DNA from 4 places in the Streptomyces sp. NPDC001231 genome. Region 2 is predicted to be linked to each of the others. Evidence: riboswitches for the same ligand, from Rfam matches in the RefSeq annotation. Region 2 holds a riboswitch; each other region holds the start of a gene.
What was found. A riboswitch is a leader RNA that binds a small molecule or an ion and turns the genes downstream of it on or off. The one in region 2 is predicted to bind cyclic di-AMP.
Positions count from the first base shown of each region.

Region 1: it holds a riboswitch for cyclic di-AMP, as region 2 does, so the genes downstream of both, ACFY3J_RS21470 (NlpC/P60 family protein) here and ACFY3J_RS14690 (C40 family peptidase) in region 2, are expected to answer to the same signal.
Region 3: it holds a riboswitch for cyclic di-AMP, as region 2 does, so the genes downstream of both, ACFY3J_RS36995 (M23 family metallopeptidase) here and ACFY3J_RS14690 (C40 family peptidase) in region 2, are expected to answer to the same signal.
Region 4: it holds a riboswitch for cyclic di-AMP, as region 2 does, so the genes downstream of both, ACFY3J_RS24990 (glycoside hydrolase) here and ACFY3J_RS14690 (C40 family peptidase) in region 2, are expected to answer to the same signal.

Region 1 is NZ_JBIAXS010000017.1:60,952-64,347, reverse strand. Features, by position in the region: gene ACFY3J_RS21480 (sensor histidine kinase) at 1-700, opposite strand, end outside; gene ACFY3J_RS21475 (response regulator transcription factor) at 703-1,449, opposite strand; cyclic di-AMP (ydaO/yuaA leader) riboswitch at 1,676-1,850, shown strand; gene ACFY3J_RS21470 (NlpC/P60 family protein) at 1,859-3,396, shown strand, end outside.
Region 2 is NZ_JBIAXS010000010.1:123,736-127,131, forward strand. Features, by position in the region: gene ACFY3J_RS14675 (ANTAR domain-containing protein) at 1-269, opposite strand, end outside; gene ACFY3J_RS14680 (ATP-dependent Clp protease proteolytic subunit) at 453-1,088, shown strand; partial or broken gene ACFY3J_RS14685 (hypothetical protein) at 1,096-1,403, shown strand; cyclic di-AMP (ydaO/yuaA leader) riboswitch at 1,743-1,956, shown strand; gene ACFY3J_RS14690 (C40 family peptidase) at 1,960-2,433, shown strand; gene ACFY3J_RS14695 (ATP-binding protein) at 2,492-2,947, opposite strand; gene ACFY3J_RS14700 (helix-turn-helix domain-containing protein) at 3,175-3,396, shown strand, end outside.
Region 3 is NZ_JBIAXS010000050.1:17,390-20,785, forward strand. Features, by position in the region: gene ACFY3J_RS36990 (aldo/keto reductase) at 1-442, opposite strand, end outside; gene ACFY3J_RS36995 (M23 family metallopeptidase) at 559-1,614, opposite strand; cyclic di-AMP (ydaO/yuaA leader) riboswitch at 1,626-1,782, opposite strand; tRNA gene ACFY3J_RS37000 (tRNA-Met) at 2,012-2,085, opposite strand; gene ACFY3J_RS37005 (dihydrofolate reductase family protein) at 2,185-3,315, opposite strand.
Region 4 is NZ_JBIAXS010000021.1:126,051-129,446, forward strand. Features, by position in the region: gene ACFY3J_RS24985 (bifunctional [glutamine synthetase] adenylyltransferase/[glutamine synthetase]-adenylyl-L-tyrosine phosphorylase) at 1-1,450, opposite strand, end outside; cyclic di-AMP (ydaO/yuaA leader) riboswitch at 1,778-1,958, shown strand; partial or broken gene ACFY3J_RS24990 (glycoside hydrolase) at 1,966-2,133, shown strand; gene ACFY3J_RS24995 (hypothetical protein) at 2,169-2,474, opposite strand; gene ACFY3J_RS25000 (DUF6597 domain-containing transcriptional factor) at 2,731-3,396, opposite strand, start outside.

The DNA.
Region 1 (3,396 bases), on a different contig from region 2:
CGAGCGCGTCGCCGACCAGGTCGTACACGGAGATCCGGGAGCGGGTGAGGGCCAGGGAGCCGGCGTGTATGCGGGACAGCTCGAACAGGTCGCCCACCATGTCGTTGAGGCGCTCCACCTCGGTGCGGATCTGCCGGAGGTAGCGGTCCGGATCGGCGGCCACCCCGTCCTCCAGCGCCTCGGACATGGCGCGCAGTCCGGCGAGTGGGGTGCGCAGGTCGTGGGAGATCCAGGCGACGAGCTCCCGGCGGGAGGACTCCAGGGCACGCTCACGCTCCCGGGCCTCGGCGAGCCGGGCACTGGTGGCCGCCAACTCGCGGCTCAGCGACTCAAGTTCGGCGGTCGCCGGACGGTGGGGCGCGGCGAAGTCGCCGTGGTCGCCGAGCGAGCGGGCCGCGCGGGCGAGCTCGCGGCTGCGGGCCACGACCCAGCGGCCCAGGAGCAGCGCGGTGGCCAGGGACACCACCGCCGCCATCGCCACGACGGTGGTGACGACGGACAGGTCGTGTGCGGACAGGAACATCGCCTGGGCCACGGCCAGGGTGCCCGTCAGCATCGCGCCCACCGCCACGGCGGCGACCACGGCGAGCGAGGCCGTCAGCGAACGCCGCCGGATCAGCCGCAGCGCACCCGCGCCGACCAGACCCGCCACTGCGGCGCCGAGGAAGGCGTAGAAGGCGATGAACAGGTTGTCCCGCACTGTCAACTCCCGTCGTGCCCGGTGGGGTCGAACCGGTAGCCCACGCCCCACACGGTCTGGATGAGGCGGGGACGGGCCGGGTCGGCCTCGACCTTGCCGCGCAGCCGCCGGACGTGGACGGTGACCGTGGAGAGGTCACCGAAGTCCCATCCCCACACCTCGCGCATCAGGTCCTCGCGGCTGAACACCCGGCCGGGGTGGCGCAGGAAGAAGGAGAGCAGGTCGAACTCGCGGAGGGTGAGCGCGAGTTCGGCGCCGTCCCTGGTGGCGCGGCGGCCGGCCGGGTCCACGGCGAGTCCGGCCGCGGCGAGCGGCCGCGGCGCGGTGGCGGGCCGGGTGCGGCGCAGCACCGACTCCACCCGCAGGACGAGCTCGCGGGGGCTGAACGGCTTGGTGACGTAGTCGTCGGCGCCGACCTCCAGACCCAGGATGCGGTCGTCCTCGTCGCCGCGGGCGGTGAGCATGATGACCGGCACCGGGCCGCGCCCGCGCATCCGGCGGCACACCTCCAGTCCGTCCATGCCCGGCAGCATCAGGTCGAGCACGACCAGGTCCGGCCAGTGCGCGGCGGCCCGGGCGAGCGCGGTCGGCCCGTCCGCGGCACGGTCGACGACATGGCCCGCGCGGTCCAGGTAGCCGGAGACGATCTCGGCGACCGTGGCATCGTCCTCGACGACCAGTACCCGCGCCGCCCCGGTCGGCCGCCGCTCGCCGGACCCGGCACCCGTGGACTCGTAAGACTCCTGCATGCCTCCAGCGTGGCACCACCCCCACGCTCACGCCGCCCCCGAGCGCTCCCCGCCCTCGGACGTCCGCATTCCGTAAGGAAGCCGGGCCGGACGAGCGTGAGGCACCTCACGGGAAGGTCACGAATACGTATCGGACATTCCACGCTTCATTCTTCACACCAGGCACACATGTTCGCTAAGTTGACGACCAGGCCGCACGATTGCCTCCGGCGAGTCGCGTCGGATCGTGCGACCTCCGCCGAGTCCGGTACGCCCCCACAGCAGCCGGAGCCGGGGAACCGACCAACCTCGGGGTGAAGCGGCTCAACTGTCCCTCCGGACAAGGGCCGTAGGGCACGCCTTCCACAGAACGTCCGCCCGATGCCGAGAGCAGAACCGGTAGGCGGCCCATGGGAGGAGTGCGTCTTCCTTGACGCGGGAACGACCGAGCGACGACAGGCCCAGCCGCGCCGAGGTCCAGCAGCGGATCAGCAGCCTCTACGACCAGGCGGAGAACGCCACGGGGAATTTCAACGCCACGCGCGCGATGAGCAAGAGCGCACGTACGCGGCGCGGTTCGGCTGCCTTGGGCGGTTCCGGGGGATCCGATCCGGCGATCGATCGGGTGGCCAGGAAGTGGTTCGACGTGGGGCGTGCCCAGTTGGGTCCGACCATGCCCGCGGTCCTGCCGCCGGACCGTATGCCCAACTCGGCCAACTCCCCTTCCGTCGCGCCGAGTAGGCGTCCGGCGGAGGTCCGCGAGGGACTGGGCCTCGAGGCGGGCAGGGCGCCTCGGCCGGAGCTGACCGCGGGCCCGGCGGGCCCGGTGCCCGAACTGCCGGCGGCGGTACGGGACACCACTCCCCCACCGGAATTGCCCGCCGCACCCACCGCCACCGTGGCCGCCTCCCCCGTGGCGGAACTGACCGCCCGCTCCATGGTGCCGCCTGCCACCGGAACGGCGGGACCGGTGCCCACAGGCACCATGGAAGTACTCCCCAACAGGACCATGCAGCCGCCGCCCACCGGCACCATGGGAGTACTCCCCGTCGGCATCATGCAACCGCCACCCACCGGCGCAATCGACTCGCTGCCGAACGGGACCACAGGGATACTCCCGACGGGAACCATGGAAGCGCCGACCACCGGCACCATGGGAGTACTCCCCGCCGGCATCATGCAACCGCCACCCCCCGGCAACATGCAGGCGCCGACCACCGGCACCATGGAAGCCCTCCCCAACAGCACCATGCAGCCGCCGCCCACGGGGACCATGGGGACCCTCCCCGCCGACATCATGCAGCCGCCGCCCACCGGCACCATGGGAGTACTCCCCGTCGGCATCATGCAACCGCCACCCACCGGCACCATGCAGCCGCCGCCCACCGGCACCATGGAGGCGCTCTCCGCCGGGACCCTTGAGGCGTCGGCCACCGGGGCCATGGAGGTGCTCAGCACCGGAAGTCCGGGCACCGCGACCCCGCCCGCGGGCCCCGTCGCGGGGTTTGCGGGCGTGGCCGAGGCGGGTCGTGAGGTGGTCGGCGGGGCGGGTGTCTCGGTCGCGCGCCACCGGCAGGGCGCGGTGCGGCGGCCCGCCAAGGAGCGGATGCGGAACAAGCTCGCCCTGGCCGGCGAAATGCTGTCCAGGCACGCCGCGCAGCAGAGCGCGCCGCCGCCCGCCGCCGTCGGGGCGCGCCCGGCCGAGGAGCCCCGGCCCGCGCCTCAGCCGGAGGCGGCGCAGTGGCAGCAGCACGCCACCGGACTGTTCGACACGACCCCGCCGCTGGACGGCAACTCGCTCTTCGACGCCAGCCAGGCCGGCGGCCCGGGAGCGGCGGGCGAGCCGGGGGCCGCCACCGGCCCCGACCCCGCCACCGGCCCAGGCGTCGGCGTCGGCGTCGGCGACAGCCCGTTCTCGGCCTACGAGCGGAAGGCCGCCAAGGCGCTGGCCTTCGCCCGCGCCCAGAT
Region 2 (3,396 bases):
CCCTGCGCGAACTTCAGCACGTGCTCGGCCACCGTGCGCAGCTTGGTGTTCGACCGCTGGGAGACCTCCCGCAGGACCTGCCAGGCGTCCTCGGGCGGGATCCGCCCGAAGGTCACCACGGCGCCGATCGCCTGATCGATGACGGCATGCGAGGTCAGGGCCCGCTGGAGCTGATCGATCTCCTGGTGGAGCCGCTCGTGCTCCAGCACCAGATCTGCGGCGGAGAGCGGCGGGAGAGGGCGCCGCTCGGACATCGCGAAGAACACCATGGCCAGTCCCCTGGGTCGTCGAGCGCCCGTGCTTCCAGCTTCACCCCGCAGGACGCCGTGCACGACCCGGGACCGTTTCCGCGCCCGGCACGGGAGAGCCCTCCGCGACTTACGTACGTCCTGTACATTTTTCACAGAGACCGCTCCGACCGGAGCCGGCGCCGCCGCATCGAGGGGTGTGCCATGACGCGACCGTCCGCCCGCTGCGTCCTGCCCGAGTTCACCGAGATCACCAGCGCCGGCCGGCGATCCCTGGATCCGTACGCGAAACTGCTCGAGGAGCGGATCGTCCTCCTCGGCACACCGATCGACGACACCGCGGCGAACGACGTGATCGCACAGTTCCTCCACCTGGAGCACTGGACGCCCGACCGGGACATCTCGCTCTGCATCAACTCCCCCGGCGGCTCGTTCGGCGCGACGACGGCCGTCCACGACACGATGCGGTACGTGTGCTGCGACGTGGAGACGATCCGCCTGGGCCAGGCCGTCGCGTCCGCGGCGGTGCTGCCGGCCGCGGGCACCCCGGGCAAGCGGTACGCGCTGCCCGGCGCCCGCGTGGTCCTGCGGCAGCCGTCGCTGCCCGAGCCGGTCGAGGGCAAGGCGTCCGACCTGGCGATCCAGGCGGACGAGCTGACGCGGGTGCGCGCCCGCCTGGAGGAGCTGCCCGCGCGGAGCACCGGGCGGTCCGCGCGGCAGGTGCGGACCGACCTGGAGCGGGAGCAGGTGCTGGACGCACAAGAAGCCCTGAACTATGGACTGATTGACCGAATCGTCCCGAACCGCGGGGCCACGCGCACCGCGCCGGACGCGGGGTGAGCCGCCGATGCCACCACCCGAGCTGCCGCCCTTGCCGGCGCCGACCCGCGCCGAGGCGGAGCCGATCAACCGTTACCTGGAGGCGGCCGCCTGCTGGGCCGCGTCAACCCGGGACGACCCGGAGACACCTACCGGGCCCTGAGGGCCGCCCGGGCGCTCGTCGGCAGGGCGGCGGAGTTGCGCGACACCCTGGCGCTGACGCACCGGCGGGGCGAGACCGAGCTGCACGCGGACACTCCGGTCCGGGCCCTGCGGGTGCTGGACGGCGAGCGGCGCACGGCCCGCGTCACCCTGCCCCCCGACTGCGGAAGTTGACGTCATCCCCAGCCGCGGTCTCGGCGGGCAATGTGGCCCATCTGTCTGGACACGGGGTGAAATCGCCCCTAATGACCGACCGCCTTTCGGTGTAGGTTCAGCTCCCTTTTCGGGACCGCCGCAGTTGCGCAACGCGCCTCCCCGGATGGCGGAATGAGGTGTTCCGCTGCTGGTCCGGGGGTCGTCGCGGGAGGGGGAAGACGTTCGATCGCGAGGGTGTCCACCCGAACGGGCGCGTGGTGAGTAACAACACAAACACGCGGTTGCGTTGGGATTTTCGGACATCCGTAGGTGAAGATCCCTGTCTGACGACAAGCCCCCGCCACAACGGCGGGGCGGTCCGGGCGGACGCCGAGTCCTGCCGCCGCCCGGATGACCGGTCGACAGGAGTGGATCGGCAGGAGTGGAGGACCCAAGCACGACGGGTCGCCGGAACGGTCACGCCATGGCCGGTCCGAGCAGCCCTTGGGGTGAAGCCGCGGCAACGCGGCCGGGCAACTTCGCCAGCCCGAATCCGACAGGTCATCCTTCACAGGCGGCTGACGAAGGGTTGCGCATGACTGCGCTCAATCGTGTCCCGTCGCTGATGGCCCGGGCCGGCACGGCCTCGGCCCTGACCCTGGCCGCCGTGGGCGGCTCGATCGTGGTCCCGGGTGTGGCCTCCGAGGCCTCGGCCGTGACGACCGCGAACACGGCGCTGCGGATCGCAGCGTCCAAGCAGGGGTCGCCCTACCAGTGGGGCGCCACGGGGCCGCGGAGGTTCGACTGCTCCGGGCTCACGCTGTACTCGTTCAAGAGGGCGGGCAAGAAGCTGCCCCGCACGGCCGCACAGCAGTACAACAAGAGTCGGCACATCTCCGCGGGCAGTCGCCGAGCCGGGGACCTGGTGTTCTTCCACTCGGGCTCGAACGTCTACCACGTGGGCATCTACGCCGGCAAGGGCAAGATCTGGCACGCCCCGAAGACCGGGGACGTGGTGAAGCTCCAGAAGATCTGGACGAAGAGCGTCTGGTACGGCCGGGTGAGCTGACCCGGCCGCAGTGCGGTGCCGTGCGGTGACGGAGCTTCGACGTCGTCACCGCACGTTCCTACGGTTCCTGACCCGCGGCCGTCACCGGTCGGGCGGGAACCGTCCACGGCAGTTCGATGCAGACCGTCTTGCCGCCCTCCCGGGTCGGCCTCACGGTCAGTCTGCCACCGCACTCGGCGGTGAGCCACCGGATGATCACCATGCCCCGGCCGTTGTCCTGCTGGACGGCGGCCGGCAGGCGTTTCGGGAACCGGGGGTGGCTGTCGGTGACCCCGATACGCAGTCGTTCGTCACGCACGAGGACGAGGTCCACCGTGAAGGTGGGTGACTGCCCCAAAGTGTGCTGTACGGCGTTGGTGGCGAGTTCGGACACGATGAGCCGGACCGTCTCGGCGGTGTCCGTGGTCGGCGGCAGGCCCCACTCCGCGAGCGTGCCGGCCACATAGGCACGGGCCGCGCAGACCGAGGCGGGATCGCTCGGCAGAGTGACGGATGCTTCCAGATGGTCTGCCATGGCGACGTCGTCCCTTTCCCACGGGGCCGGAGTCCGACACTTGGCGGATGATTCGAGTACGGTCCCGCACTGGTGCTTCGCCGTCAGACTGCCATCACCTCTCCGGTCTCGGTGGCGATCCACCGAGATATGCATATATCTGTCGCTCGATGCGGTGAACTCTGCGACGACAGACCGTATCCGCAGCGGGTCGCATGGAGCGTTCAGAGGGAGCGAGGGAGTAGCCCATGCAGCACGGTCCCGAGGTGCGCCGCCGGAAGCTGGGCGCCGAACTGCGCGCGTTGCGCACCGGCGCGGGTCTCACCAGCGGTGAGGCGGCCCGCCTGGTCGGCTGGCACCAGTCGAAGGTCAGCCGGATCGAGACCGGCACCAGCGGGGTGAAACCGGCCGACGTGCGCTCGCTCCTGGACGCGTACGCGGTCCACGACGCCCAGCTGCGCGAGTTGCTC
Region 3 (3,396 bases), on a different contig from region 2:
TGCCCGCCCTGACCAGCTCGTCGAGCGCGCCGATGATCTCCTCGACGGGGACTTCCGGCTGGTCGAAGTGCGTGTAGTACAGGTCGATGTGGTCCGTGCCCAGGCGCCTGAGGGAGGCGTCGGCCGCGGCCTTGATGTTCGCGGCGCTCAGACCCTGGTAGTCGGGGTGCTGGCTGACCTTGGTGGCGATGACGACGTCGGAGCGGTTGCCGCGCTCCTTGATCCACTTGCCGATGATCGTCTCGGACTCGCCGCCCTGGTTGCCCTCCACCCACGCGGAGTAGGAGTCGGCGGTGTCGACGAAGTTGCCTCCGGCGGCCGTGTAGGCGTCGAGGACGGCGAAGGACTGCTCCTGGTCGGCGGTCCAGCCGAAGACGTTGCCGCCGAGGGCGAGCGGGAAGACCTCGAGATCGGACGAACCCAGTTTGCGTAGAGAAGTCATGCCCAACATCAACAACCGCGCCGGAGCGACCCATTCCGGGCCGGGCCGCATCCGGCCGCAAAGGTTGCGCAAACCGCTCTCACAGGCTCGTCAGGGGTGAGACCGGTCCATGTCCGTCAGGGGGTGATGCCCTTGCCGCGCAGCCACGCCAGCGGGTCGATTCCGGTGGACTGGCCGCCCGGGTGGACCTCCAGGTGGAGGTGGGGCCCCGTGACGTTGCCCGTGGCGCCCACGCGGCCGATCACGTCGCCCGTGCTGACCTTCTGGCCGACGCTGACGCTGATCGACGACTGGTGGCAGTACCACAGCTCGGTGCCGTCCTCGAGGGTGAGGATCGTGCGGTAGCCGTAGGAGCCGGCCCAGCCGGCCTCGGTGATGGTGCCGGTGTGGATCGCCTTGAGCAGGGTGCCCGTGGGCGCGGCGAAGTCGAGGCCGGTGTGGTAGCCGGAGGACCACATGGAACCGGCCTGGCCGAAGGTGGAGGTGAGCGTGTACGAGGAGGTGGGCAGCGCGTACTGCCTGGCCAGCTCGGCCAGCCGGGCCTCCTCGGCCTTCCTCGCGGCCTCCTCGGCCTTCCGCTTGGCCTCCTCCTCCGCCTTCTTCTTCTCGGCGGCGGCCTTGGCCTCGGCCGTCTCCCGCGCCTTCGCCGCCTCCTCGGCGGCCTTCTTGGCGACGGCGGCCTCGGCATCAGCCTGGGCCTTGGCCTCGATCTGGACCTGCTGCTGCTCGGCCTGCGCCATGATCCGGTTGCGCAGCACCTCGCCGGCGTCCGAGGTGCCGTCCTCGGCCTCGGCGGTGGTCAGGCCGACGCCACTGAGCGCGGTCGACGAGCCCGCGGGGGCGGCGTCGGAGTCCTCGAACAGGGAGCCCACGGAGGGCAGGTCGGGCAGCGAGATGGACACCGGCGGCTTGCCGCTGTTGGCGCTCGCCATGCCGCCCGCGCCGACCGCGGCGATGACGCCGACACCGAGAACGGTGGAACTGCGGGCGAGTCCGCCGCCGCGCTGCTTGGCGACGCGGTGCCGACCGCGCACGGGACGGATGGACTCCGCGGTGGGGTTCCACTCCTCCCAGGGGCCCTCGTCGGCGCGGCGGCTGTCGTAGCCGAAGGTCTCTCCGTGCTGCCGGCTCGGCGCGAACGGGGCTTCCGGGACAGGCGGGTTGGACGCCACGAAGGCGCACTCCTTTCCTTCCGTCTCGCCTACCGGGTTAGCTGACGGGTTCGGAGCGGGAAGGTCTCCTACGCGCGTAAACAAGCCGTGAGTACACGGCGGTTACGCTCGATTCACCCCAAGTTGGTGGTTCCCCGGTTCCCTTGCGGGATTCGGCGTGCGTGCACGGAGCCGCCTCTTGTGACGGCTGGGACGACCGTGCTGCGTTATCGAACGTTAATAGACTCGGGGCTCGGATTCCAAGCCGTTCGGCTTGATCACTAAACCTTCCGGCGCGACCTTACGGTCCATGACCACCGAAAACCGGGCGAGTTGACTGCGCCTCAAGGAGAGACGCGTGCCCGTGAAACACTCAGGGCCGGAATCCATTGATCGGATTCCGGCCCTGAGCCTTCAGTAGCGGGGACAGGATTTGAACCTGCGACCTCTGGGTTATGAGCCCAGCGAGCTACCGAGCTGCTCCACCCCGCGTCGTTGTGACACCAGTATATGCCATCCGGAAGGCTGCTCGCACCCACCTCACCTTCCACCATTCGTCACACGGTTCCCGGCCGTGCGACGGGGCCCCGTTCAGCCGAGCAGATGGCGGTTCGGTTCCATGGCCCGCTCCTCGAACTCCGGCACCACGACGACGTCCGCGCCACCGGCCGCCAGCACCCCGGTCCCGTCGGCGCCCTCGACGAACGTGTCCGGCTCCCGCCACGCCGTCACCACCCGTCGCACCCCGGCGTCCAGAATCAGCCGGGCGCACGGACGCGGCCGGGAGGCGCGGCGGGCGCACGGCTCCAGGCTGCTGTACACCGTGGCGTCCGGCAGCCGCGGATCCGCCGGGTCGACCTTGGCCAGCGCCGCCTCCTCCGCGTGCACGACCGGGTCGCCGCCCTCCCGCGAGTACCCGCGGGCGAGTTCGGTCCCGTCGGCGGCGACCACCACGGCGCCCACGCTGAACGCGGTCCGGGACGGCGGGCACTGGGCCGCCAGTTCGCAGGCGAGCCGGAGCCAGTGCCGGTCCGCGGGCACGGCGCGGCCGGCGGTGCCGGGGGCGGTGGGCTCGTAGCGCACGAGGACGACGTCCTCGATGGTCCGCGTCTCCACCAGCCGCAGCCGCCCGCCCTGGTAGGTCCCGGGCCCGAACAGCCGGGGCGCGTCCGCGTCCCCCACGAACAGAGGGGCGAGCACGAGCTGCACCTCGTCCGCGAGCTGCTGCTGGAGCAGTTGTGTGTGGACGGTCCCGCCGCCCTCGACCATGAGCCGGCGCACCCCGCGTACGTCGTGCAGGTGCTCGAGCAGCCGGGGCCAGCCGAGTTCGGCGCCCAGCGGCACGACATCGGCGGCCAGGCCCGTACGCCGCAGCCGCAGCGCGCCCTCGTCGGTCGTGTAGAGGACCTTCTCGCCGCCGGTGTGCCAGAAGGGCGCCCCGGGGTCCAGCTCGCCGGAGGCGCTGACCGCGACCTTCAGCGGGTACTCCGGCTTCCCGGCGGCGCGGCGGGCGGCCCGCCGCGCCGGAGAGTTCACCAGCAGCCGCGGGTTGTCGGCCCGCAGGGTGCCGGCCCCGATCAAGATCGCGTCGGCCGACGCCCGCACCTCGTCGACCCGGTCGAAGTCGGCGGGGCTGGAGAGCAGCAGGCGCTCGGGACCGGTGTCGTCCAGGTAGCCGTCGAGCGAGACGGCGGCGGACAGCAGGACGTACGGGTGGGGCATCGACGCCCTCTCTCTCGGCGGCGGACTGGCTCCAGTGTGACCGACCCCGCCGATCGCGGGCGGGGCCCCACCGTGGCGGAG
Region 4 (3,396 bases), on a different contig from region 2:
CGTCGAGCAGCGGCCGGTAGAACAGCTTCTCGTGCAGCCGGCGTACGACGCTGGTGTGCCGTTTCCACTCGCGGGTCAGCTCGGTGATCGGGTCGCTGCGCAGGCCGAGCGACCGTCCGAGCCGGCGCAGATCGGCCTCGTCCTCGGGGACGAGGTGGGTGCGCCGCAGCCGGAACAGCTGGATGCGGTGCTCCAGGGAGCGCAGGAACCGGTAGGCGTCGTCGAGTTGCACGGCGTCCACACGCCCGACGTACCCTCCGGCGGCCAGCGCCTGCAACGCGTCCAGGGTGGAGCCGCTGCGCAGCGACGGGTCGGTCCGCCCGTGCACCAATTGAAGCAGCTGCACGGCGAATTCGACGTCGCGCAGGCCGCCCGGTCCGAGCTTCAGCTCGCGCTCGACCTCGGCCATGGGGATGGTCTCGACCACGCGGCGGCGCATCTTCTGCACGTCGGCGACGAAGTTCTCGCGCTCGGCGGCCTGCCAGACCAGCGGGCCGAGCGCGGCGATGTACTGCCCGCCCAGTTCCAGGTCGCCGGCCACCGGGCGGGCCTTGAGCAGCGCCTGGAACTCCCAGGTCTTGGCCCACCGCTGGTAGTAGGCGACATGGCTGCTGAGGGTGCGCACCAGCGGCCCGTTGCGGCCCTCGGGCCGCAGGTTGGCGTCGACCGGCCAGATCGAGCCCTCCACGGTCGTCTCGGAGCAGATCCGCATCATGTGCGAGGCGAGCCGGGTCGCGGCGCGCAGGGCCTTGACCTCGTCGGCGCCGTCCGCGGCCTCACCGACGAAGATCACGTCGACGTCGGAGACGTAGTTGAGTTCGTGGCCGCCGCACTTGCCCATCGCGATCACCGCGAGCCGGCACAGCGCGTCGTCCTCGGGCGCGGCGGTCCGCGCGAGCCGGAGCGCGGCGCGCAGGGTGGCGGTGGCGAGGTCGGCGAGCTCGGCGGCGGTCTCGGCGACATCCGTGGTGCCGCACACGTCGCGGGCGGCGATGGACAGCAGGCAGCGCCGGTAGGCGACGCGTAGCCCGACCGGGTCGCCGGCCTCGGCGAGCCCGTGCTCGAACTCCTCGACCCCCGGGTGCAGGTCGCGCGGCTCGTAGGTGACCAGCGCCCGCCAGTCGCCTGCGTGCCGGGCGAGGTGGTCGCCGAGCGCGGTGGAGGCGCCGAGCACGCCGAGCAGCCGGTCGCGCAGCGGTTTGGCCGCTATCAGCGTGTCGAGCAGCTCGCGGCGGGCCTTGGACTCCGGCTGCGCCTCCAGCAGCCGGACCAGCCCGCCCAGCGCGAGATCCGGGTCGGCGGTGGCGCCCAGCGCCTCCAGCAGCACCGGATCGTCCCGGAGCGGCGCGAGGTCCGGCCCGTCCAGCAGCCGCTCGGCGTCCGAGGCATGGATGAAGCCGTGCCGCAGCAGCCGCGTGAAGGTACTGCTCCTGCGCCCCGGCGCCGTCATCCCGGCCTCCCGTCGGATCAAGCCCGTCCTGGCCAGAGCCTATCCGGACTCCCGGGCCGGAGCCCTGACGTCGGACCCGCTTTCCGCGCGGTCGGAGATCGGACGCACCCCCCTGTCACCCCTTGCGCACTGGGGGCCCTACAGCACCGACAGGTGCTTCTTCGGCCAGAGATCCGAAAACCATCGGAGTGCAGCCATCCGTATGCGCACCGTGAAAGTCACGAAAACGTAGCGGACATATCACGCACCAACCTTCACAGCAGTCACAAGCGTTGGCCAGCGTGCCCGGCGGGCACCCCGTACCCCACCGGCGAGCGACGCCGGAACGGGTGGCCTGCGCCGAGTCCGGTGCGCCTCACGGCAGCCGGAGCCGGGGACCCACTCATCCCTGGGGTGAATCGGTCCCGTTCACGCGTCCCCCACGGCGCGCACGGGATGGTAGGGCAACCCTTCCGACCACCCGCCCGAACCCGACAGCTGACCCGGTAGGCGGTCTACGGAAGGAGGCGCCACCCTTGGCGTCGCACCGCAAAGCCCGGACCACGGCCCCCCGGATCGCCGGACTGCGCACGTCCCCGGCCCTCGGTCTGACGACCGCGGCCCCCACCTCCGTGGCGCTGCTGTCCCAGACGGCGAACGCCGCGCCCGCACAGCCCCAAAAGCCCAGCCTCCCCGGCTGCGAGTGCGACTCTCTCCCCATACTGCGCCTGCTCGGCGCTTACGCGGTCGGCGGAGCCTCACGGGCCCAGTCGAAAGGCATCGGCGCGCCCTGCGGGATCACCCAAGGGTTGGGATACCGAGCGTGACAACCGGTGCAGCGTGCGACGAACGGACCGACCTCGGGGTTGGTGAGAACGCTGTAGTGGCTGGAGGGCTGGGCCGGAAGCATGTGCCCGTTCGCCGTCGTCTCCAAGCCGGGCCACTCCGGCGAGCATTGACACGGGTGCTCCACCACGAACGGGTCGCCGTCAGGAGTCCTGGTCGTGGTCTTGAAGAGCTTGGCGAAGTTCTCACGTATCGACACGGCGGCGGCCCCCCGTCACTGCGCCCGCCTCTCGGGTCCCCAGACAGTAACCGAGGTCGGCGGAGTCCATGACCTTCATTGAGTCAGCGGGCGCTGTCGGCGCTGTCCACCAGCTGCATAACCCAACCCGCTCGATTGACTGAGCAGCCGCCCCGAGTAGCTCAGGCAGGTGCCCGATTCCCCGCTCGATCGGGCACGGCTGGGGCACGGGCAACTTCCAGTCCGTAACTCTATGTGAACGGGGCGGTCGGGTACCTCAGGAGTCGTTCCGGCGTCCCGCCGAAGACGCGTACCTCGCCGGGGAGGCCCCTATGGATGCGGTGAAGTCGCGGGTGAAGTGTGCTTGATCGGCGTAGCCCAGTTCGGCGGCGAGAGCGGACCAGTCCTGCGGGGCGGTGGCCGCACGTGCGGCGGCTTCCTGCATGCGAGCTCGCCGGATCACCCACTTGGGTCCGATGCCGACGTATTCGGCGAACAACCTCTGCAGCCGGCGCACGCTCATGTCGGCGATCGCGGCCAGCTGGGACACCCGTAGAACAGCAGGGTCGGTGCTGATCGTTTCGACCAGCCTCGCCGCATTGTCGATGGCAGGGTCGGGCGTGGGCCGGAAGTCGCGCAGGAGCGTGGCTGCGAGGTGGAGCGCGGTGGGCACGCAGCGTTCGGTGATGATGGCGTCTGCCGCTGCCCGCGCTGCCGGGCCGAAGATCTCTTCGATGTCCAGGACTCGGTCGGTGAGGGTGGACACCGGGGCAGTGAGGAAGGGGCGGAAGCCGCCAGGTCGGAATCGCAGGCCGAGTGCCCGGCCGGTGCCAGAGATCTCTCGGGTGAACGTGTCACTGACGATGCCCGTGATGTGGGCCTGCCCGCCGGTGGTGAAGGTGAGGTGGACCACCGGGTGAGTGAGGACTTGCTGCCGGTGTGG